Regions from separate parts of the Halomonas sp. 3F2F genome, predicted to be linked through region 2. Evidence: predicted binding sites of a transcription regulator. Region 2 holds the regulator's gene; each other region holds the start of a gene.

Region 1 (6,290 bases), on a different contig from region 2:
TGAGCTGGTTACCGATGTTGATGTGGCAGTTGATACGCTAATTAGCCAGCGCCTGGAGGAGCATTTTCCTGGTGAAGCGAGATTGAGTGAAGAGCTAAGCCCTGAGCGTGCGCTGCATACCCCCGCCGAGCGGCTGTGGGTGGTAGATCCTATCGATGGAACCGTCAACTTTGCCCAAGGCCTGCGCCATGTGGCGGTGTCGATTGGCTGGATAGAGAACGGCATCGGTAAAGTAGGCGTCGTTCATGCCCCTTTCTTGGGTGATACCTTCAGTGCCGCGCAAGGATTAGGTGCGTACTGCAATCAGCAACCAATCAAGCCTAGTGACGCTGATACGCTTGAAAGCACTCTGGTGGCTACCGGTTTTCCCTACGATAAACAGGCTCGCAAACAGCTTCTACCACGTTTGGAAGCCGTGTTGGTGAGCTGTCAGGATGTTCGTCGCAATGGCGCAGCTGCGATTGACCTCTGTGATGTCGCCTGCGGCCGCTTAGACGCATATTACGAAAGCGTTTCACCATGGGACTTTGTCGCGGGTTGGGTCATTGCTCGCGAGGCAGGCGCGAAAGTAGGCCACTTAACTGAGGTGCCTGACGGCGTGCCAGCCGACCTCTACCCAGAGCAACTGCTCGTCACAACGCCCAAGGTATATGATGCCATGGCATCGCTACTTAAGAGCATCGATTAAGTGCAAGCGGCAAGCAATTGAAAAGAAAGCGCAAAAAGAGCTTTTCATTTGGTTAAGAAAGCGCTAGTATACGCACCGTCTTGAGGCAAACGATGTTGGTTAACATTCGTTGCCAACCCAAGATATCGGAGTGTGGCGCAGCTTGGTAGCGCGTTGCAATGGGGTTGCAAAGGTCGCAGGTTCGAATCCTGTCACTCCGACCAAACAGATAAAACGGTCACTTAGCTATTACAGCGGTGGCCGTTTTTTGGTTTTAAGCTTCATTCTGGATTAGCAATCATTAGCATAAGTTGTGAAGCTTACTGACATACTATGATTATTAATAGCCAAGCAGGTCTTTATAGGCCTAGCCTGCTAATAGACGCTGCGCGAGATAGCCTGTCGCAAAGGCGAGCCCGGCCGCAGCGCTACCCATGAAAAGAGTACGCAGGCCTGAGCGCCAAGCCGGTAGGCCGTAGACGGCGCTCTTGAGCATGCCAATAGCAAGGAATACGCCGCAAGCCAGCCCTAGACTGGCTAAAAACTGCGTTGTGGTCGCTAAGCTAGGTATCGTATACGGAAGTAACGGCAGAGCGCCCACGATCAAAAAAGCACCAAAGGTAACTAACGCTGCTCGAAGAGGGTTAAGTCCAACAGATGAAAGCCCATGCTCTTCTTGTAACATAGTAGTCACCCATCTATCCGGTTCACGACATAGTCATTGTATTGGTCCCTTGTAGACAGATAGGAATAGTATAGCCACCATTAATAGAGTGATTGTAGTTAATGGCTGTTTATTTGATGCGGGTCATATTTCATGGCTATGATGATTTTTTGCTTTTTTAGTTAATTTATTTTTAAAATATTATACGAGTATTTGAATGGTATAATATTGACCTTTGCTTACTTCATTGGTTGGTCGCAATATAATAAAAACACCAACTTTCACCGCTATTAACAGCCCCCCATATCTATAGAAAATATTCATTGTGATGTTTTACTCGGCGTACTCAGTCTTGATTTTGAGGCTTTTTTTTGCGTTGCATCATTTCCTTGTTAGTTTATAAATATTAGCAGTGTTGCGGTGCAGCAACCTGCGGTAAGCTGACCGTATAGTTAACAAGGGAGCTTATGGATGGAAAACCCTCAAACACCAGTGAAGCCTTCTCGAGAGTGGCATTGTGCCTCGATAGATCAAGCGCTGGCGTGGCAGGCCGCTACCGTCGATGGCCTATCCACTGCAGAGGCTCTAGTGCGTATAGAACGCTACGGGCCGAATCGTCTTCAGCAGGCTCAGGGACGTCCTTGGTATCGGCGTTTATTGGATCAGCTGAATAATATTTTAATTCTTATACTGCTGGTTGCTGCCATTGCCAGTTTCCTGCTTGGGCATGTCATCGATGCGGCGGCCATTGTAGGGGTAGTGGCCGTGATCGCGCTGATTGGTTTTATCCAGGAAGGAAAAGCTGAACAGGCGCTTGATAGCATCCGCAATATGCTTTCTCCTCAGGCTAATGTCATACGTGACGGGAAGCGCACTACCATTCCTGCCGAAGCGTTAGTACCTGGGGACATCGTGCTGGTGGAAAGTGGTGACCGGATACCTGCGGACGTGCGACTGATTGAAGCGCGGCGTTTTCGCACCGACGAGGCGGCTCTAACTGGGGAGTCGGTGCCTGTAGAGAAGCAGTCGCACCCAGTGAGTGCAGATGTGGATCTTGCGGAGCGAAGCAGTATGGCGTTTGCCAGTACGATTGTGGTACAAGGCAATGCCCGTGGTTTGGTCGTTGAGACGGGGCGCTACACTGAAATCGGCAAAATTTCCGAACTTCTGCGTGGTGTGGAAAAAATTAAAACGCCGTTGCTTCAGCAGCTTGATCGTGCGGGCAGGGTGCTGGCAATTTTTATTTTAGGTGCCGCCGCTATTACCGCGTTGTTAGGCACGCTTCTTCATGACCAGCCCGCTGCTGATATGTTTATGGCTGCTGTCGGTCTAGCGGTGGCCGCGATTCCCGAAGGTCTACCCGCCATTGTCACCATCGGGCTCGCGCTTGGTGTGCAAAGCATGGCGAAGCGTAACGCCATTATTCGACGACTTCCTGCAGTAGAAACGTTAGGCTCCATCTCGACTATTTTTTCCGATAAAACGGGCACATTGACGCGCAATGAAATGACGGCTCAAGCGGTATGGCTGGGTGACGAGCAGTTTTTCATCGAGGGTATCGGTTTCACGCCCAAGGGGGCTTTTTATCGACTGCGTGTCAGCGGTGAACAAGACACAGAATGTGTCGATATGGACAGTGCCCAACCGTTAAGCGATTTTTTATGTGCTGGCGTATTGTGTAACGACACTGAGCTGCAACAGCAGGCGGGACAGTATCAGATTTATGGTGACCCGACAGAGGGCGCGTTAGTGGTTGCCGGTGAAAAAGCAGGTATAAAAACGTCAGAGGTGCGCCAGCAGTTTCCGCGGGTAGATGCGATCCCTTTCGAGTCAGACTTTAAGTATATGGCCACTCTGCATGCAGGAGCTGATGGCCAGCGTGTCATCGTAAAGGGGGCGCCTGATCGTTTGATAGAAATGTGCGACAGCGTTGCTACCAAGCAAGGCACTGTCGATATTGATCGTAATGAGTGGGAAAACCGTATTCACGAGCTTTCCTCGCGAGGTTTGCGCGTTCTGGCCATTGCGGATAAACCTGCCGCTGCAATTGATGAGCTTGATCATCACCATATTGAAGGTGGGTTGCGCTTACTGGGAATTATTGGCTTGCTGGACCCACCAAGAGAAGAGGCCATTGAAGCGGTTAAACGTTGCCAACAAGCGGGTATTCGTCCCGTTATGATTACCGGTGATCATGCTTCGACAGCGCTGGCTATTGCTAAACAACTGGGTTTTGCGCAAACCCAGAAAGCGCTTACCGGGCGAGAAATTGAAGCGATGTCCGATCAAGCGTTAGAAGACATTATTTTAGAGATTGATGTCTTTGCTCGAGCATCTCCAGAACATAAGCTGCGCTTAGTAAAAGCGATGCAGGCACGGGGTGGGGTTTGCTCCATGACTGGAGATGGCGTTAATGATGGGCCAGCCTTGAAACGTGCTGATGTCGGCGTTGCTATGGGTGTGCAGGGGACTGAGGCGGCGAAAGATGCTTCTGAAATGGTATTGGCAGACGATAACTTCGCAACCATTGTCAGTGCTATTGAAGAAGGCCGCAAAGTCTACGATAACATCCGTAAAACGATCACCTTTATTCTGCCGACCAATGTTGCTCAGGGCTTGGCGATTATGCTTGCCGTGCTATCAGGCTCGGTGCTACCGGTAACGCCGTTACAGGCATTATGGGTAAATATGGTGGTAGCGATTACGCTAGGCTTGGCATTAGCGTTTGAGAGCGGGGAGAAAGACTTAATGGCACGCCAGCCCAGAGACCCTAAAGCACCGCTGCTTGATCTATTTTTATTGTGGCGAGTGATTTTTGTGTCTGTGCTGCTGCTCGTCGGCGTCTTCGGCATGTTCTCCTGGATACTCAACCAAGGGGGCAGTGAAGCGCTAGCGCGGGCAGGGGCGGTCAATATGCTGGTCACTGGCAGTGCCGCTTATTTAATCAATAGCCGCTTTTTAATTAATAGTACGCTGTCGTTTGCCGGCATTTTTGGCAGTCGGCCGGTATGGATCGCTATTATGATGGTGATGTTGCTGCAAATGGCGTTTACCTATTTACCCTTTATGCAGCTTATCTTCTCTAGCGAAGGGTTAAGCATTACGCATTGGCTAGCTATCATTTTAAGTAGCGGAATGATTTATCTGTTAATTGAAGCTGAGAAGGTGGGCTGGCGCATGCTCAAGGTTAAATAGAAACTGAGCATGGGCTAATTGTAATGCCCTGTTTATAAAAGATCAGCGCCACCTAGGGGGATAACAAGTCATAGGTGGCGCTAGGGTAATTTCCCTGTGCGCCATTTCTGTCTAGTGGTAAGGCTTGGTTTAAAACACAGCATCCACAATAATTTTGACTGCAATACCTGCCAGCAACAGCATGATGAGATTATCAAACCAGCGGTGCGGTAGGCGTTTGCCGAGCTGTGCGCCGATGGGCATGGCGGCGAGAATTACGAATAGTGCTATAAAGCTGTAAAGCGTACGTTCCAGTGTGAGTATTTCCGCACTCAGCAGCGCGGGTATTTGCACGCAGGTGATAGCAACAAAAAACACCGAGATAGAGCCGATAAACACGCGGCGCTCCAATTGCATTGCGTTTAGAAACGTCACAGATGCGGGTGCTGACATGCCCGCAGCACCTTGCAGAACGCCAGCGAGCAAACCGACAGGCAGCACGATGCGGTTGGCAGTCGCGAAAGGAAGGGCGATCGTTCGCCTAGCTATTTTGATGACCAAATAGAGCACGATCGACGCGGCCACCCCAAGCGATAAAAGAGTGGGTGATAACACGACTAAGCCCCATGTGCCCAGCACAATGCCTAGCCCGCCAGAAAGAGAGAAGGCAGCGAGAAAACGCAGTGGTAACAAATGGTGCCGATATTGCCATACTTGTAAAATGTTACTGAACAAATTGGGGGCTATTAACACGGCAATAGCCAGCTTCACGTCGTAGAGCATGGTGAGTACAGGGACTACGATGACTGGCACGCCAGAACCGATGGCACCTTTGATGATGCCTGCTGCAATCAGCGTTAAAAGAGCAATAATCACGGTGAATTTCCTGATGTATCAGGCGCAGCGCGACTGGGTTGCGCCTGATAAAGGCTGTGCTTGCTAAATTAGTTACTTGAGAACATAGCAGGGTGTATATGCTTGTCCATCAAGTTTCATGCGTCCTTGGGCGACAAATGAGGTTAATAGCTCGTCTAAGCGCTGCATGAGTTCTGGTTCAGCAGTTAACTCAAAAGGTCCATGGGCTTCAATTGCTCGAATCCCTGGCTCTTTAACGTTACCCGCCACAATGCCAGAAAAAGCACGACGCAAGTTGGCCGCTAGTTCATGGGTTGGCTGCTGACGGTGAAGCGCTAGACCGCGCATAGCTTCATGGGTGGGCTCGAAGGGTGCCTGAAAGTCACGTGCAATGGTAAGACGCCAGTTGTAGTAAAAAGCGTCCTGATGCGTGCGGCGGAAGTCTGCAATCTCGTCAATTTCTTCACGCATTTTACGTGCGACGGCCACAGGGTTGCCGGTAATAATTGTGTAGTAGCGGCGGATATCCTCGCCCAGCGTATAAACTAAGAATTCATCGATTTTCTGGAAGTACTCGGCGGAATCAGCTGGGCCAGTAAACACGAGTGGGTAGGGAATATCGTGATTGCTTGGATGAAGCAGAATTCCCAGTAGGTAAAGAATTTCTTCTGCAGTACCCACCCCTCCGGGGAAAACAATAATACCGTGCCCTAAACGCACGAATGCTTCGAGCCGTTTTTCGATGTCTGGCATGACAACTAGCTCATTAACGATAGGGTTGGGCGCTTCGGCTGCAATGATGCCTGGCTCAGAAATACCTAAATAGCGGCCATCTTTACGACGCTGTTTTGCATGGGCAACGTTAGCTCCTTTCATGGGGCCTTTCATGGCGCCAGGGCCGCAGCCGGTGCAGATGTCTAGATCTCGCAA
Region 2 (7,391 bases):
GCCGAGCCTGGGTGGCTACCCTGGCAGAAGAGCAGAACAACAACGCCCCCGCGCTGCGGCGACATCATCAGCTGTATGCGACGGACACGGTGCTGGCGCCTAACGCTGAGCATCTTGGGGCGCTAGCTGAATTCATCGGTAATCGGCCGCTAATTGGTTGGCAGTTAGGCCGCTCGGTGGAACACCTTAATCTTTTGTTTAAAGCAGGGTTGGGATTTGGTTTGCCCAATGCCCAGGTCGATGTTGGTAAGCTACACTATCGCCAACTGCGTCGCTTACATCCGCAGTGTGAGACGAACGGCCACTTGACGGAAGCGCTCGCTCGTTGGCAAATGCCCGCTCTTCAGTGGATGGGAGTGCTGGGGGATGCAACCGCAAGCGCGCTTTTATATCTGCGTTTGCAGCGCGAGATCGCCCAGCAGGGATAGTCGTTACTACCCTCATGGGATGAATCCACGGGTTTATCTTGGGTGGACGTGGTGAGTCTTGTTAGAATGCCCGCTGCTTCTTCTACCATCGGCAGTGCCTACACCATGCTACAACCTGACTATTTTGACCCCGCAGCGCCTGATACTGTTTCTGTTGACAGCCCTGCTGTTAATAGCGCACAGACACCATCCGAGCATCACGCCGCTAAACAGAAGCGTGAATTTAATAAGCTACAAAAGCGCTTACGGCGAGAGGTTGGCAACGCCATCATTGATTATCAAATGATTGGTGAAGGTGACAAGGTGATGGTGTGCCTGTCTGGCGGCAAAGATAGCTATACGATGCTGGAGATACTGCTTAACCTGCAGCGCAACGCGCCGGTTAATTTCTCTCTGGTCGCCGTCAATATGGATCAAAAACAGCCAGGCTTCCCGGAGCATGTGTTGCCCCAATACCTAGATAAAATGGGGGTTGAATACCACATTCTAGAGCGTGACACCTACTCGGTGGTGAAAGAGAAAACCCCGGAAGGAAAAACGACCTGCGCGCTCTGCTCACGACTAAGACGTGGCTCTCTTTATGGGTTTGCCGAGGAAATTGGGGCTACGAAAATTGCCCTAGGGCATCATCGTGAAGATATTTTAGAAACGTTATTTCTTAACATGTTCTTTGGTGGCACTTTGAAAGCAATGCCTCCCAAGCTTTTATCTGACGATGGCAAGAATATTGTCATTCGCCCCCTTGCCTACTGCAAAGAGGCTGATATTGCAGAGTTTGCTCGGCTAATGGAATTCCCGATTATTCCCTGCAACTTATGTGGCTCTCAGCCCAATCTCCAGCGTCAAGTTGTCAAAGATATGTTGGCTGAGTGGGATAAAAAACATCCAGGACGTCTAGAGAGCATGTTTAAAGCGGTGACCAATGTAGCGCCTTCCCAGCTAGCAGACCGCCGTTTATTTGACTTTGCTGGCCTTGAAGCCAAACAAGCGGCGTTGATGGAAGGGCGTATTCAGGCGCTTAGCGTGGACTAGCCGACTGTTCTTCCTCTTCAGTTAGCGTGATGAGGCGCCGCATATCTAAAATATTAACCTCGCGCCCTGAAACAGCCACCACCTCTTGCTGTTGAAAGCGGCTAAGAATACGGCTGACCGTCTCTACCGCCAAGCCTAAGTAATTGCCGATGTCGGCGCGGGACATGGAGAGTCTGAAGCTATAAGGCGAGTATCCACGTCGACGAAAACGGTCTGAAAGGGTGACTAAAAAGCTGGCTAGTCGTTGATCGGCCGTCTTACGCGATAGCAAGCGCATCATGCGCCGGTCATCCCGCAATTCTTTGCTCATGCTCCGATAAAGCTGGCCACGTAGTTCGGGCAGTTCTTCGGAAAGCAGGTCCAAGCGATCAAATGGAATTTCACATACCGTTGTGGTTTCCAGTGCAATGACGCTACCGGGGTAGTGCTCTTCATCAATTCCGTCCAATCCCACTAGTTCGCTGGGAAGGTAGAAATTTGTCAGCTGATCATTGCCGTTCCCTTCGCTGGTCACCTGTTTCAGGCTGCCTGAGCGGACGGCATACACACTGGTGAAGTGATCGCCCTGGCGAAACAGGGGCTCGCCTTTTTTGAGCGGTGCGCGGCGGCGAATGATGGCATCAAACTGGCCCATATCCTCAAGCTCTAAGGCAAGCGGCAGACACAGCGAGCTTAGGCTACAGGTCTGACAGCGCGCCTCTTGCAGTAGTGAGCGTCGTTGGCTGGCGGGGTGTGGCATATCATTCTCCCTTTCTCGTTAGCCATCATAGGCCCAGAGGCAAGACGTCTCAACAAGCTTATACAATCTTAGAGTAGCGCTGAGTCGGCTGGTCAGCTATGCGAGCATCAAAGGCCATCGCCAAATGGCGAATCAGCAGCCGCCCAGTGGGGGTGGCGCTAATAACTTGCCGATGGCGAGTGATTAAACCGTCTTGCTCAGCTGTCTTCAATTGCTCAATTGCGGTGGAAAAATAATCACTAGCATCGATGTGCCAACGCCTTCCAACTGCCGCTAGATCAATGTGCATGTCGCACATTAGCCGTTCAATCACGTCTCTTCGTATTAGGTCATCCTTATTTAACCTTAATCCTTTGACGGTTGCCAGCTTACCTTGATCTAAGGCTGCTTCATATTGGCCAAGCTGAGTCGGGTTTTGTGCGTAAACGTCGTCAACCCGTGATATAGCGGATACGCCTAAGCCAACTAAATCGCACTGTGCATGGCTAGAGTAGCCCTGAAAATTGCGTTGTAAGGTGCCGTTGCGCTGTGCAATCGCTAGGCTATCGTCAGGTCGTGCAAAGTGATCCATGCCAATATGCACATAGCCTGCATTAGTCAGCATTTCTATGGTGGTATGCAAAATAGCCAGCTTTTCATCAGCGCTGGGAAGGTCCGTTTCGTTAATGCGTCGCTGTGGCGCAAAGCGGGTGGGCATGTGCGCATAATTAAATACCGACAGCCGTGCGGGGTTGAGTTCGATGACTTGGTTTAGCGTCTCGGCAAAGCTTTTTTCGGTTTGAAATGGCAGCCCATAAATCAAATCAAGATTGAGTGAGCGAAAACCAAGACGGTGAGCTTCTTCCATTAACGTTTCGGTGAGTACCCGGGGTTGTACGCGGTTGATAGCTTTTTGTACCTGCAGGTTTAAATCCTGTACGCCAAGGCTTAGTCGATTAAAGCCGAGAGATTGTAGGTGGCGCAAAGTAAATACGTCTGCTTCGCGAGGGTCTATTTCAATAGCGTAATCGCGATCGGCTGAGCTAGATAAACCAAAACGGGCATCTAGGCGATCAATCAGGTCTCCCATCTGTGCCAAGGTTAGAAATGTGGGCGTACCACCTCCCCAGTGTAACTGTTGCACCGGGCGTGAAGTGTCTAAATGGCGGGCAGTGAGCACCATTTCCCGATCTAGCCGAGAAAGGTAAGGTTCCGCAAGGGCGGTATTCTTCGTTGCGATTTTATTGCAAGCACAGTAGAAGCAAATTTTTCGACAAAAGGGCACATGCACATATAGGGATAGCGGACGGTGGCTCTCGTTACTGCGCGCTAGCGCCTGAGTAAAGTCATCGGCGCTGAACTGCTCATGAAACGCGAGAGCTGTTGGGTAGGATGTGTAACGTGGGCCACTTTTGTCATAGCGACGCAGTAGCGTTTCATCCCAGGCATTAGCCCCAGACACTTCCGTGTTGGTAGGTGAGAAGGCAGCAGTGGCATGAACGGGCATGGCGAGCGCTCCGAAGTGAGAAGTAAACAAAAGGAGTGACTGAGCGCCGTCGCTCAGTGTTCTCTCGGCATGCTACGTCGGTGTCACTTGGAATGCGTTGAGCTATATCAAACTATAGGAGGGTCTGACTAATGCGTTGTTAGGGAGATAAGCGTCCATAGTTGCCAAAGGGCGAAACTGATAATCGACAGTGCAGCGACGCTGCGAGTGGCAGGGTGGCGAATTAAATGGCTTAACTGCTGTGCTGCAAGTCCTGTTGCCAGCAGAGCGGGGAGTGTACCCAGTCCAAAAGCACCCATTAGCAGCGCGCCATCGAGTGGGTCTGCAATCGCTAAGCTCCAGGCTAGCATGGAGTAAACCAAACCACAGGGCAGCCAGCCCCACAGCGTCCCTAGGGCGAAGGCTTGAGGAAGATGCACGACAGGCATCAGGCGTCTACCTACTGGCTCTATATAACGCCAAAGGTGTCTTCCCACCGCTTCTACTTTCAGCAGTCCTTTCCACCAGTTGGCGATATAGAGCGCCATTAGGATGAGCATCAATGCGGCGAAAGCCTGCAGTGCAACACGTGCAGACGGTGAAAGTGAGATAAGTGTGCCAAGTGCAGCAACAATGGCACCCGCCACCATATAGCTGAGAATGCGTCCGGCGTTATAGCTAATCAGCAGCCCACCCATGCGGGCAGGGTGTCGCATGCTAGGCGGTACGGCAAAGGTCAGCGCGCTCATAATGCCGCCACACATGCCGATACAGTGGGCGCCGCCCATTAAGCCAAATACAAACGCGGCTAGCAGGGGCGGTAAATCAAGTCCCGTAGGATTCATGCAGGTGGCTCTTGGTTATCTTGAGAAGAAGAGCCACTTTTTTTACGCGCGGCACGCTGCTCGGGAGTCAGGTCATTCTCATCATCGTCGAATAGGATGCGGTGGGCTGGGCCTTCCAAATCGTCAAATTGGCCGTGTTTCACGGCCCAAAAAAACGCCCACACCGCGAGGCCCAGAAGAGTGAGTGAAAGGGGAATCAGTAAGTATAAAATCGTCATGCCATCACCGGTGTTGATAGGGCAATCTGAGGGGCGGGCGGCGTACGCCAGCGAGTGAGACGCAGCGCGTTACCTACCACAACCAGGGAGCTTAGCGACATGCCAATCGCAGCGAGCCAGGGGGGAATTAAGCCCATTGCTGCTAAAGGCAGTGCCGAAAAATTGTAGCAAACCGACCACAGCATATTTTGACGCATAATTCGGCGTGTGGCGCAGGAAATATCAATCGCCTCAAAAATACGCATTAGGCGTGGACTGAGCAGTATCGCGTCGGCGCGGGTCCGGGCAAGATCTGTGGCGCCATTCATAGCAATGGCAACGTCAGCGCCAGCCAATACCGGCACATCATTGATACCGTCACCGATCATCACGACACGCTCACCGCTGGCTTGTAACTCACGTAATCGCGCCAGCTTGCCCTCAGGCGATCTGCCAGCGTGCCACGTGGTAATATTGAGCTGTTCTGCCAAGCTTTCTACCGCTTCTTGCGTGTCACCAGAAAGTAGTTCTACTTTCAGTCCACGGGCTTGAAGTGCGGCAACGGTTTGAGCCGCATCTTCACGAACGCCATCGTGCAGCTTGAACCAGGCACGTGGTGCGTTGTTTTCACTGAGCAAAAGCCACTGGCCGGTGCCTGGCTGGGGCAGCGCGGTTGTCGTCGCAAAATCGGGTTTACCTAATCGCCATGTTGCGCCGTTCAAAGTGCCTTCTAGCCCGCTTCCGGTCACACTTTTGACGTTGCGTGCCTGCAGAGTGGCATCCCGAAATGGGCGAAAAGCCCTGGCAATGGGGTGTTCAGAGTGTGCCTCTAGCGCCGCTGCGATGGCTTGGGCACGCTCTTCACTGAGCGTCGTCTCGCTGTGGGCGAGATGCTGTTGGTCAATAGGATACGTTTGGGTTAGCTGCATTTCGCCGCGGGTCAGCGTACCGGTCTTATCAAAAATCACGCGGGTGACGTTGGAGAGTGATTCGATCGCGTCAGCACGTGTAATGAGTACGCCTCGCTGGCGCAATTGGCCATGTCCTGCTGTCAGCGCAGTAGGGGTGGCCAGTGCCAGTGCACAAGGGCAGGTGACTACTAATACCGAGAGTAGCACCCATAGCACACGAGACGGATCAATAAACCACCATGCTACAGTGACACACGCGGTAACGATCAGCAGCCGTAATACAAACAGGTGCGCCATACGCGCCGCCATCTGGGCAAGTCGTGGGCGACTTGCAAAGGCGCGATCGGTTAAATCGACAATACCGGCCACTCTGGCGCTATTGCCAGCATGGGTTACCTTTATGGTGAGCGGGTTTTCCATGTTTTGGCTGCCACCCACCACGCTTTCGCCTACCCGTCGAGTCACTGGCAAATACTCACCGGTCAGCATCGACTCATCAAGGCTGGATTCGCCGTCTTCGATAATGCCATCAGCGGGAACGCCATGACCGGGCTTGATGAGCACGCGGTCGCCTTCTTTAAGTTCACTGGCAGGCAGAATGCGTTCACTGCCATCAGCTTCAAGGCGAATAGCGGACACTGGCAAAACGCCGCTCAGCGCATTGCCACTGTGGCCGCTGCGCCGTCTGGCCCTACCTTCTACATAACGGCCAAATAGCAAGAAAAAGGTAAACATGGCGACCGAGTCGAAATAAACATCGCCAACGTTAAACAGCACTGCATAACTGCTCGCCAAATAGGCGCCGCCAATGGCTAGCGAGACCGGCACATCCATGCCAAGAACGCCGGTTTTTAGATCACGCAATGCGTTACGGAAAAAAGGTTGCGCTGAGAAAAATACCACGGGCGTGGCCAGGGCAAACGATAGCCAGTGAAACAGAGTGTAAAAGTCTTCGCTAAGCTCACCAGGCCCCGACACATAAATGGGAATGGAGAACATCATGACCTGCATCATCCCGACGGCCGCGACAATCAGGCGGCGCACATTCATGCGTTCTTCATGTTGCAAGCGCGTTTGGGCTTGGTCAGGTTCATAGGGCTGCGCATTGTAGCCAATGGCCGCTAGTTCAGCGAACAGCTGTGAGAGGTTGATGACGGCGGGGTCCCAGCTCACACGTAGGCGATGATGGGTAAGGTTGACCGCGCTAGAAGTAACGCCATCAAGTGCATTCAAACGGTGTTCAATGAGCCAGGCGCAGGCTGCACAGGTGATGCCGTCTATTGCGAGTGTGGCGCGTACTTGTCCTTCGTCACCCTCTGGGTGAACAAACTGCGCTTGTAGCCCTGGGTCATCAAATACCGACCAGGTTTCTGCTTTGGCAGCTTGGCGCTCGTCAGGGCGCTCTGGCATTTCTGTGCGATAGCGATAATAGCTTTCCAACCCGCCATCGACGATGGCATGGGCGACGGCTTCGCAACCTGGGCAGCATAGTGATTTGGATGTGTCGTCAATGTTAATTCGCCACGGTGCCCCTTCGGGCACCGGGTTGCCGCAGTGGTAGCAGCTAAGGGTGGTCGTGGTCATTCGTTCTCCGAGCGCCCGCCAGGTAGTAGTGCAATGGTGTTTTCGTCAGGAAAGCGTGCTTCTCCGATAAGGCGCCATTCTGATTCATCGCCTTGCTCTGGCTGCAGCTGTAGATACCAGCGATAGCGCAGATTGTCAGGTCCTTGAGTGATATAGCGACCTTCGCGCACATGCTCTAGTACAAACGACT
Region 3 (7,391 bases), on a different contig from region 2:
ATCCCCGTCAGCGGATCACGCATCGCATGCTGCATCCAGGCTATGGTTTGCTTAGTCGCATGCTCTGTACGCCGTAACTGACGCTCATGCATTACCCAAAACAGCAGCCCTAGTGCAAAAATCACCATGCTCGAATAGGTGAGAATCTGATTATACCGTCGGGTGCTTTCGGAAAACTCATTAATTGCCATACCACGCAGGTCGAGCTGATTCATCTCAATGTTCGTTAAACAATCAATTGGGCCCAACAGTTCAGCTGCAGCATCAAACGGTGTCACGGTAGTTTCTGTAAGGCGCTCTGTTAGTAAATTGAGGGTTTGTAAACTCGGCTGGGTACAGCTGTACCTTTGACGATATACCTCGACATCAATTAGCCCATAGGCAAGATCGAGATTAAGCCTAACCGTTTGTCGCTGTTCATCGTCAAAGGGCTGTTCGCTTAACAAATGTTGTTGGGCGAGCTGTAAATATGCCCGAGACCTGGTAGCCAATTGCTGCCCTGTCAAATTGCCTGTCTGGCTGAAGTAAGCCTGTATTTCGGGATATACCCAGCGCGCCTCATAAACAATAACTACCATCAATGCCATAAAACTCATGAGGCTCAATGATAACCACGTTACATAGCGGCGCTTCCTAGCGAAAGGAACGGGGGGTGGCAGTGGTACGGCAGGTGGAGAAGGCGGCGGCTCAATGATCACCAACGGGCCTCGATACTTCGAATCATCCATATCCAGTCGTTGAACTCACGCAGGCTCTTGATATCACGCTGATCATTATAAGCCAGATCAACCAGCCGCAATGGCCCCCGCGAACGCAATGTAAGTGGCTCTCCACTCTCTGCCGTGACCATTAACCACTTAGGATCATCCCAGCCATCTAACGTCACTTCGTAATCATCCCATGTCGTAAAGTGCAATGCGGGAGGAACTTCGCCAAACTGATTAATGAGAAAGCGACGGAATTCAAGCCCATGCATCTCTAGTTCTCGGCCTTGAAAAGGATCAAATACTGGCGAGGTAATCGTAGATTGTTGGCGCAACTCATTAAGAGAGAGTGCTGTGGTTTTTTCACCATTAATTATGCTTAATGCTTGAGCATAGACAGGCATTGATAGCCAGCTAAGTAATAGAAGAATACAGGCAACACTAGCTTTGGGATAATGATGAGCGCAACAGCGTATGGCAACGATTGAATTAGCAGCATTCATGGCAAATGGCTTCCTTGCGGTACAATGCCTTATTGTACAACTAGGTACTTTACCAGACGATTAATGCGAATACTCGAAAACATAGTTTTAATTAATAAAAAAGCCGACCCAACTGGGCCGGCAACAGGAAGCTCGCTGTTAAAAGCAAGCTCCCTCCCCTGACGACGGTCACCACAACGGCGTTAATGCTTTTTACGTTCATCCTTACGGAGGTGGTCGCGTACAATAAAACCTACCCAACCAACCATAAAAGCAATCATTAACGCGACAGTAACTAGACCGAAAATAACAGCATCATCCCAATACATGGTGATCCCCTCCTGCCGTGATGTATGACACCATCCTAGTGCGTTAATCGCGGCAGGAAGCTGACCTGGGTCAAGCTTTTCAGCGGGGTTATTTGCGGCCCATCAGGAACTTGATATGGGTCAGTTTTTAACGCTTAAAATACGCTGCAGCTTTAAAATACACTGTCAATTTTGAGCACGCTGAAGATTTAAGGCCTGTGAAACTTAAAGTCTGTGAAACTTAAAGCCCCTAAAACTTGCTGCTAAAGCACTTTTCGATCTTCTACTTTGCTGTGTTCGGTTCCCGGCGGTAGAGGGTGGCCTTTCGCCAGCTCTGCACGGGTCGCATCACGCACATCCAGCACGTTTACTTGATAGCGAAGCGTATGGCCTGCCAGCGGATGATTTGTATCGACCGTTACCATGTCCCCATCAATACTCATCACCGTGACAATTTGCGGGCCTGCTTCACCTTCTGTTTGGAAACGGCTACCGGGTTCAAGCGCTGCGCTGCCAAACGATGCACGACTCACCTGTTGCACCAAGTCTTCATTACGGATGCCGTAGGCATCAGCAGGCGCAAGCGTGACACGCAGCTCATCTCCAGCGGCTTTATCTTCCAGAGCACTCTCTAAACCGGGCAAAATATTAGCGTGTCCATGGAGGTACTCTAAGGGCTTATCACGCGCGTTGGAGTCATCTAGCACGCGGGTACTGCCATCGCTAAGCACATCGCTTAACACGTAGTGTAAAGTGACTACTTGATGGGCTGTAATCGACATTGAAAACTCCTCTCCGGTAAGCTATCGGCTTTGTCATGGATATCAGGCCTAGTCTACCACTGAGCGGTTTTTAGCGGGCCTCGATGCAGACGTTTTCTTTCCTGGAGTGTTAACCAACATGCCCACCCCTACTCCCCAGCGCAGCTGGCTGGATGCGCTAGGTATTTACTGTCGTGCACCTGTTATCACCATGCTGTTTCTAGGTTTTTCAGCAGGCTTACCTTTTTTGCTGGTGTTTTCGACTCTCTCTGCATGGCTACGCAGTGACGGCGTTGAAGTGGCCGCCATTGGCTTCTTCGCCTGGATTGGCATGCTCTACTCAATCAAGTTTTTTTGGGCACCTATCGTTGACCGACTTGCCCTGCCGATCTTAACCCGCACGCTTGGCCAGCGGCGTGGCTGGATGCTGCTTGCCCAGGGGATGATTGCGGCAGGGCTAATTGGCTTAGCGGGAGTCAGCCCAGTAGGCAACCTAGGCTGGGTAGCCGCCTTTGCGCTGTTGATAGCTTTTGGCTCGGCCACCCAGGATATCGCCATTGACGCGTATCGCATCGAATCCGCGGATGACGATGTACAAGCAGCGATGGCCTCTACTTACATTATCGGTTACCGCGGTGGGCTGTTAGCGGCAGGTGCCGGGGCGCTGTATGTGGCATCAGCGATTTCCTGGAACGCCGCGTATCTGTGTATGGCGGCGCTTGTGGGCATTGGCGTGCTCACCGTGCTGATTCGACCTGAACCAAAGCGCGCCTCGCTGACGGTTCAGCTCATTCACGAACCCAAGGTACGCGCCTTCATTCGTGCCAGCCGTGGCCAACCGAAAGCTTTGCGACGTCTAGGTGCTTGGGTGATTGGCGCCATTGTGTGCCCTTTTACCGACTTCTTCCGCCGCTATGGGGCGAAGGCGTTGGGCATTTTAGTGTTTATCGCGGTGTTCCGAATTAGCGACCTTGCCATGGCCTCTATGGCAAATCCGCTGTATATCGATTTAGGCTTTTCACTGGCCACCATCGCCAACGTCACCAATATTTTTGGTATTGCCATGAGTATAACGGGGGGCATTCTTGGCGGCTTGCTGGTTGCTCGCTACGGCATTGGGCCACTGCTGATCATTGGCGCAGGCTTTGTCATGGTGACCAACCTGCTGTTTGCCGCGTTAGCGTTGATAGGTAACCAACTCCCCATGCTGGTCGTCACCATTATTGGCGATAATCTTGCCAATGGCTTAGCCAGCGCTGTCTTTATTGCGTTTCTTTCCAGCTTAACGTCGCGGGCTTATACCGCCACCCAATACGCACTGTTTTCGTCGCTAATGACGTTACCAGGGAAGTTTCTGAGCGGTTTTGGCGGGCTGGTTGTTACGGCTCAGGGATACACCACTTTCTTCATAGTGGCCACTCTGCTCGGTTTACCCGCCATTCTGCTAGCCATCTGGATCAGCCGGGATAAGCAGTTGGTGCCTACCCCAGTGATCGCAGAGGCAAAATAAAGCTAGCGGTGATCCGCCAACCACGCCAGCGCGCCTGGCGTGGTGCGCCACTGGTCACGCATCAATGTACGATACTGCCACGCTTCCGCACGGGAGCCGGGATCGACCTGACCATCCGCGTGAGGCATTGAAGGCCGCGGGTTCTCGGCACATAACAGCTCTATCGCATGACGATTATGAGCGACCACATCCGCCAGCGCTGCTTCAGCGGCATCGTGCTTTTCCAATCGATACAGCGCCAGTGTACGGCCCATTAATAACCCCAACTCTAAAGAGCCATCATCTTTTTGGGGCTCATCAGTGAGCGCTAACGCTTCTTCATTGCGGTCATCACGCAGCAATTGATCAAGTACTAACTCTCTTAAGCCAAGGCTATCTTCCTGGTCTATGGCTAGCAGCTCTTCGGCCAACTCGCGGGAGTGCTGGCGCGCGCCGCGCTCCATCCCCACCACCAGCGCAAGGCCGGTGCGCAGTAGCATGGCGTTATCGGCATCGTCCCAACACAGGCTGCCGTCACCGGCTGCACGGGCCTGCTCAAGCCAGCGAGAAAGGCGCAGTGCCAGCGGTTCCAGCAAGCTCGGTGCCATCCACGGCAGGCTACCAAAGCGGCTAGTCAGTGCTAACGTTACATCTTGCACTACCTGGGGGGCATCCAACCATTCTGGGTGAGCACATAGCTCAGACATCCACTCTATCGCGTTACCCCAGGGGTCATCGCGAAAGCCCAAGGCGACCTCTTCATCGACCATGACCTGAAACTGTTCGTGCCAAGCCGCAAACAGGGTTTCTTCACGAGCAGTGGTGGTGTAGTGCAACCTACCGGAATCGGCATCTTGCTCAATGGTCAGCTTCGGTGCGATAGGAAGTGCAGCCAACAGCGCCTGTAGCGATACCAGCGGCGTCGCCATATCTTCTTCGGCGCTCAACAACTGGTCGGCCAAGGTAGCACCAGGATTTTCAGCCAGCGCTGCCAGGAATTCGAGCTGCTCTTCATCCAAGTCGCCCTGGCGAACCAAGCGGCGGTACCAGAAGTTAGCTCGCTCTTTGGCCTCTTCCTCATGACCTTCATGCAGCAGCAACATGGCTTCAATGTAGGCTAGTGTCGGCGAATCCGGTAGCGCCTGCTGGGCTTTCACGAACGCAGCGCGGGCGCTGTCTAAGTCGTCGTTATCCAGGTGCATGAGGCACAACCGCTCAAGCGCCACGCCACGTAAAAACAGTGGGCCGCGTTCCATAACGTCATCAAGCAGGTCAGCACGCTTGCGGGTAAAACCGCGCTCTTGATAAATATCTAACAGAATTTCAAACGCAGGTTCGGCCTGCTCCGGCAAGCGCGACCAATCACTGCCGTCGAACAGTGACTCAAGAATCTGCATTGAACGACCGGTTTGACCGCTTTCAGCAGCAATCAACCCGGCTTCTAATAACGCCTGGGCAGGTGCTTGCTGGCTTTCCAGCGCCGCTTTTAGCGTTGCGCCTTTCCACTCACGCAGGGAAAGCATCCACATCATCTGCTCAGGGATATCCGTGGGGAAGTCAACGCGGTAGCAGCACTGTTTGAATTTACGTCCTGAATCACACCAGCAAGGTTCGTTGCGCCCTGGGGTAGCCAACGGTTCGTTCGCAAAATTAAGCCGTTCTAGCGGCGTTTGCGACCATAAAATAGGCGCAAGCGCCTGGGCAGTTGCCACATCGCCATTAAACGAATCTGCGCCTTCGTCACGTACCCAGGTCATAAAATCGGGGTAGTGTTCCTGTTTCCTAATTGCCGAGAGTGCCCCAGAGGCAAATCCCAGCAGTTGATCGACCCATACCGCCAGCATTGCCGTCTCCACTGTCTTCAAAACGCTATTGAAAAGCGCAATAGTCTAGCATGACAGGCGGCGCTCCCGCAGCGGCAATTAGTTAGCGACTACGCGCCCAGGCTAGCAGTGGCTCGGTGCGGCTATGCATATCAAGACGCGCTTGCAGACGTACTAAGTTCCAGTAGTGCCCATTCAGTGCCCGGGAGAGCAGCAAGGTATCCGCAGGTGGTTGCAGTCGATCCATGGCAGCCCACACTTTGGGCGTTAGCTCGCGCAGGCGACGGTGTACCCGCACATCGCTGAAGTCCTGCTCACCAGGGCAGAATAGTGGTGACACGCACTCAGCGGACTCTCGATAAAGCGCCAGCGGCGCACCCTGCCCCTGGCGGCCGCCCATTTTCATTAACGCATCATCCATTGCCATCGGGTCTTGCGCCAAGGTGGCATCTAATAGCTGCATCATGGCTTTTAGGCGCGCTTCGGGCACCGGTATCACTGCACCAAAATCGTAGATGATCAGGCGACCTTCAGCATCCGCCGCGAAGTTACCGGCGTGGGGGTCGGCATGCAGTTCACCGTAGGTAAACAGCTCCTCGGTAATCCAATCAGCCAACGCCACGGCCACTTTCTGACGAGTGCCATCATCGGTGCTTTCTAAATCCCGCAGCGGTGTACCGTCTACAAAGCGCATAGCAAGGACATGCTGGCCAGATAACTCAAACAGTGGTTCGGGTATGACCAGTTGAGGATTATCCTGATACCGCTCGCGATAGCGAGCCAGAGCTCGTGCTTCTGCGTGATAATCCAACTCTTCACGCAGCCCCGCCGCCAACTCTTCAAACAGCGCATCCAAACGCGCTTGGGGTACTTTGAACCAGCGACCCAAGCTCATGATCCGTTTTACCTGCTTAAGATCGCTTTCCAACACATCCGCAAGCCCTGGGTACTGCACTTTCAGCACCACGGTTTCACCTACTTGGGTGACGGCTTTATGCACCTGCCCCATGGAAGCGCTGGCAAACGGGCGCTCTTCTATATCGCTAAAGTACTGATCAATATCGCCATATTGCAGCACCAACGCTTCACGGATACGCGGCCAAGGCATTGGTTCTGCTTGACGCTGCAAGCGAGCAAGCTCATTAGCCAGGTCTGGGGGCAGTAGGTCATCCCACTGGGACATAATTTGCGCCAGCTTCATGGCCGGACCTTTCAGCTCCGAAAGCCCTTCAAACAGCGCTTCACCAAGCGCCCGCCAGTCCGCTTGACCACCTAGACGAGTTTTCAGCAACGCCCCGCCCGTGCGGGCACCCAGACCCAATAAACGTCGTGTTCTGCCGCGCTCGCGCATGAAAATCGCCTCATTAATTGCTTTTTGACAGCTTACTCAATTTGTTAATTTTATACAAAAACTATACACAACAATAAATTCATCCATTTACAAAACAACTCACTAGCCATCTATCACACGAGCTACACGCTAACCTGTTGCGGGTTCTGCTAAGATGGCAACTTGTTGTTACCAGACAGGGCTAGACACTGTATGCGCTTGATTATCGCCGAGAAACCCAGCCTTGCACGGGCCATAGCCGACGCGCTGCCCGGCAGCGCAAAACGCCAGGATGGCGCTATGACCTGCGGCGACACCACCGTCACTTGGTGCCTAGGCCACTTGCTAGAACAAGCCCCGCCCGAAGCCTACGATCCTGCCGATAAACAGTGGCGGCTAGATCGGCTACCCATTGTGCCGCAGCAGTGGAAACTGATGCCGCGCCCCAAGGCGCGAGGGCAACTGGCAGTGATTCGCAAGCTGATTAAGCAGGC

Evidence for each region. Region 2 encodes FNR, which switches genes on or off when oxygen is low (the NO sensors DNR and NnrR bind a similar motif). Its sites were predicted from a motif close to TTGATNTANATCAA; they were not measured.
Region 1: the regulator FNR is predicted to act here: its motif matches at 1,747-1,760, upstream of INT21_RS00580 (HAD-IC family P-type ATPase).
Region 3: the regulator FNR is predicted to act here: its motif matches at 1,626-1,639, upstream of ccoM (cytochrome c oxidase subunit CcoM).

Annotation. Positions count from the first base shown of each region.
Region 1 is NZ_JABUZE010000009.1:9,424-15,713, forward strand. Features, by position in the region: gene INT21_RS00565 (inositol monophosphatase family protein) at 1-688, shown strand, start outside; tRNA gene INT21_RS00570 (tRNA-Pro) at 815-891, shown strand; partial or broken gene INT21_RS00575 (VIT1/CCC1 transporter family protein) at 1,035-1,370, opposite strand; gene INT21_RS00580 (HAD-IC family P-type ATPase) at 1,803-4,526, shown strand; gene INT21_RS00585 (TSUP family transporter) at 4,656-5,381, opposite strand; gene ppnN (nucleotide 5'-monophosphate nucleosidase PpnN) at 5,454-6,290, opposite strand, start outside.
Region 2 is NZ_JABUZE010000088.1:27,918-35,308, forward strand. Features, by position in the region: gene INT21_RS10455 (DNA polymerase III subunit epsilon) at 1-428, shown strand, start outside; gene ttcA (tRNA 2-thiocytidine(32) synthetase TtcA) at 495-1,460, shown strand; gene fnr (fumarate/nitrate reduction transcriptional regulator Fnr) at 1,447-2,199, opposite strand; gene hemN (oxygen-independent coproporphyrinogen III oxidase) at 2,258-3,685, opposite strand; gene INT21_RS10475 (sulfite exporter TauE/SafE family protein) at 3,814-4,509, opposite strand; gene ccoS (cbb3-type cytochrome oxidase assembly protein CcoS) at 4,506-4,727, opposite strand; gene INT21_RS10485 (heavy metal translocating P-type ATPase) at 4,724-7,201, opposite strand; gene INT21_RS10490 (FixH family protein) at 7,198-7,391, opposite strand, start outside.
Region 3 is NZ_JABUZE010000106.1:34,874-42,264, forward strand. Features, by position in the region: gene INT21_RS11950 (GGDEF domain-containing protein) at 1-728, opposite strand, end outside; gene INT21_RS11955 (hypothetical protein) at 695-1,207, opposite strand; gene ccoM (cytochrome c oxidase subunit CcoM) at 1,390-1,515, opposite strand; gene INT21_RS11960 (FKBP-type peptidyl-prolyl cis-trans isomerase) at 1,758-2,276, opposite strand; gene INT21_RS11965 (AmpG family muropeptide MFS transporter) at 2,395-3,765, shown strand; gene INT21_RS11970 (SEC-C domain-containing protein) at 3,768-5,588, opposite strand; gene INT21_RS11975 (ABC1 kinase family protein) at 5,671-6,918, opposite strand; partial or broken gene INT21_RS11980 (toprim domain-containing protein) at 7,111-7,391, shown strand, end outside.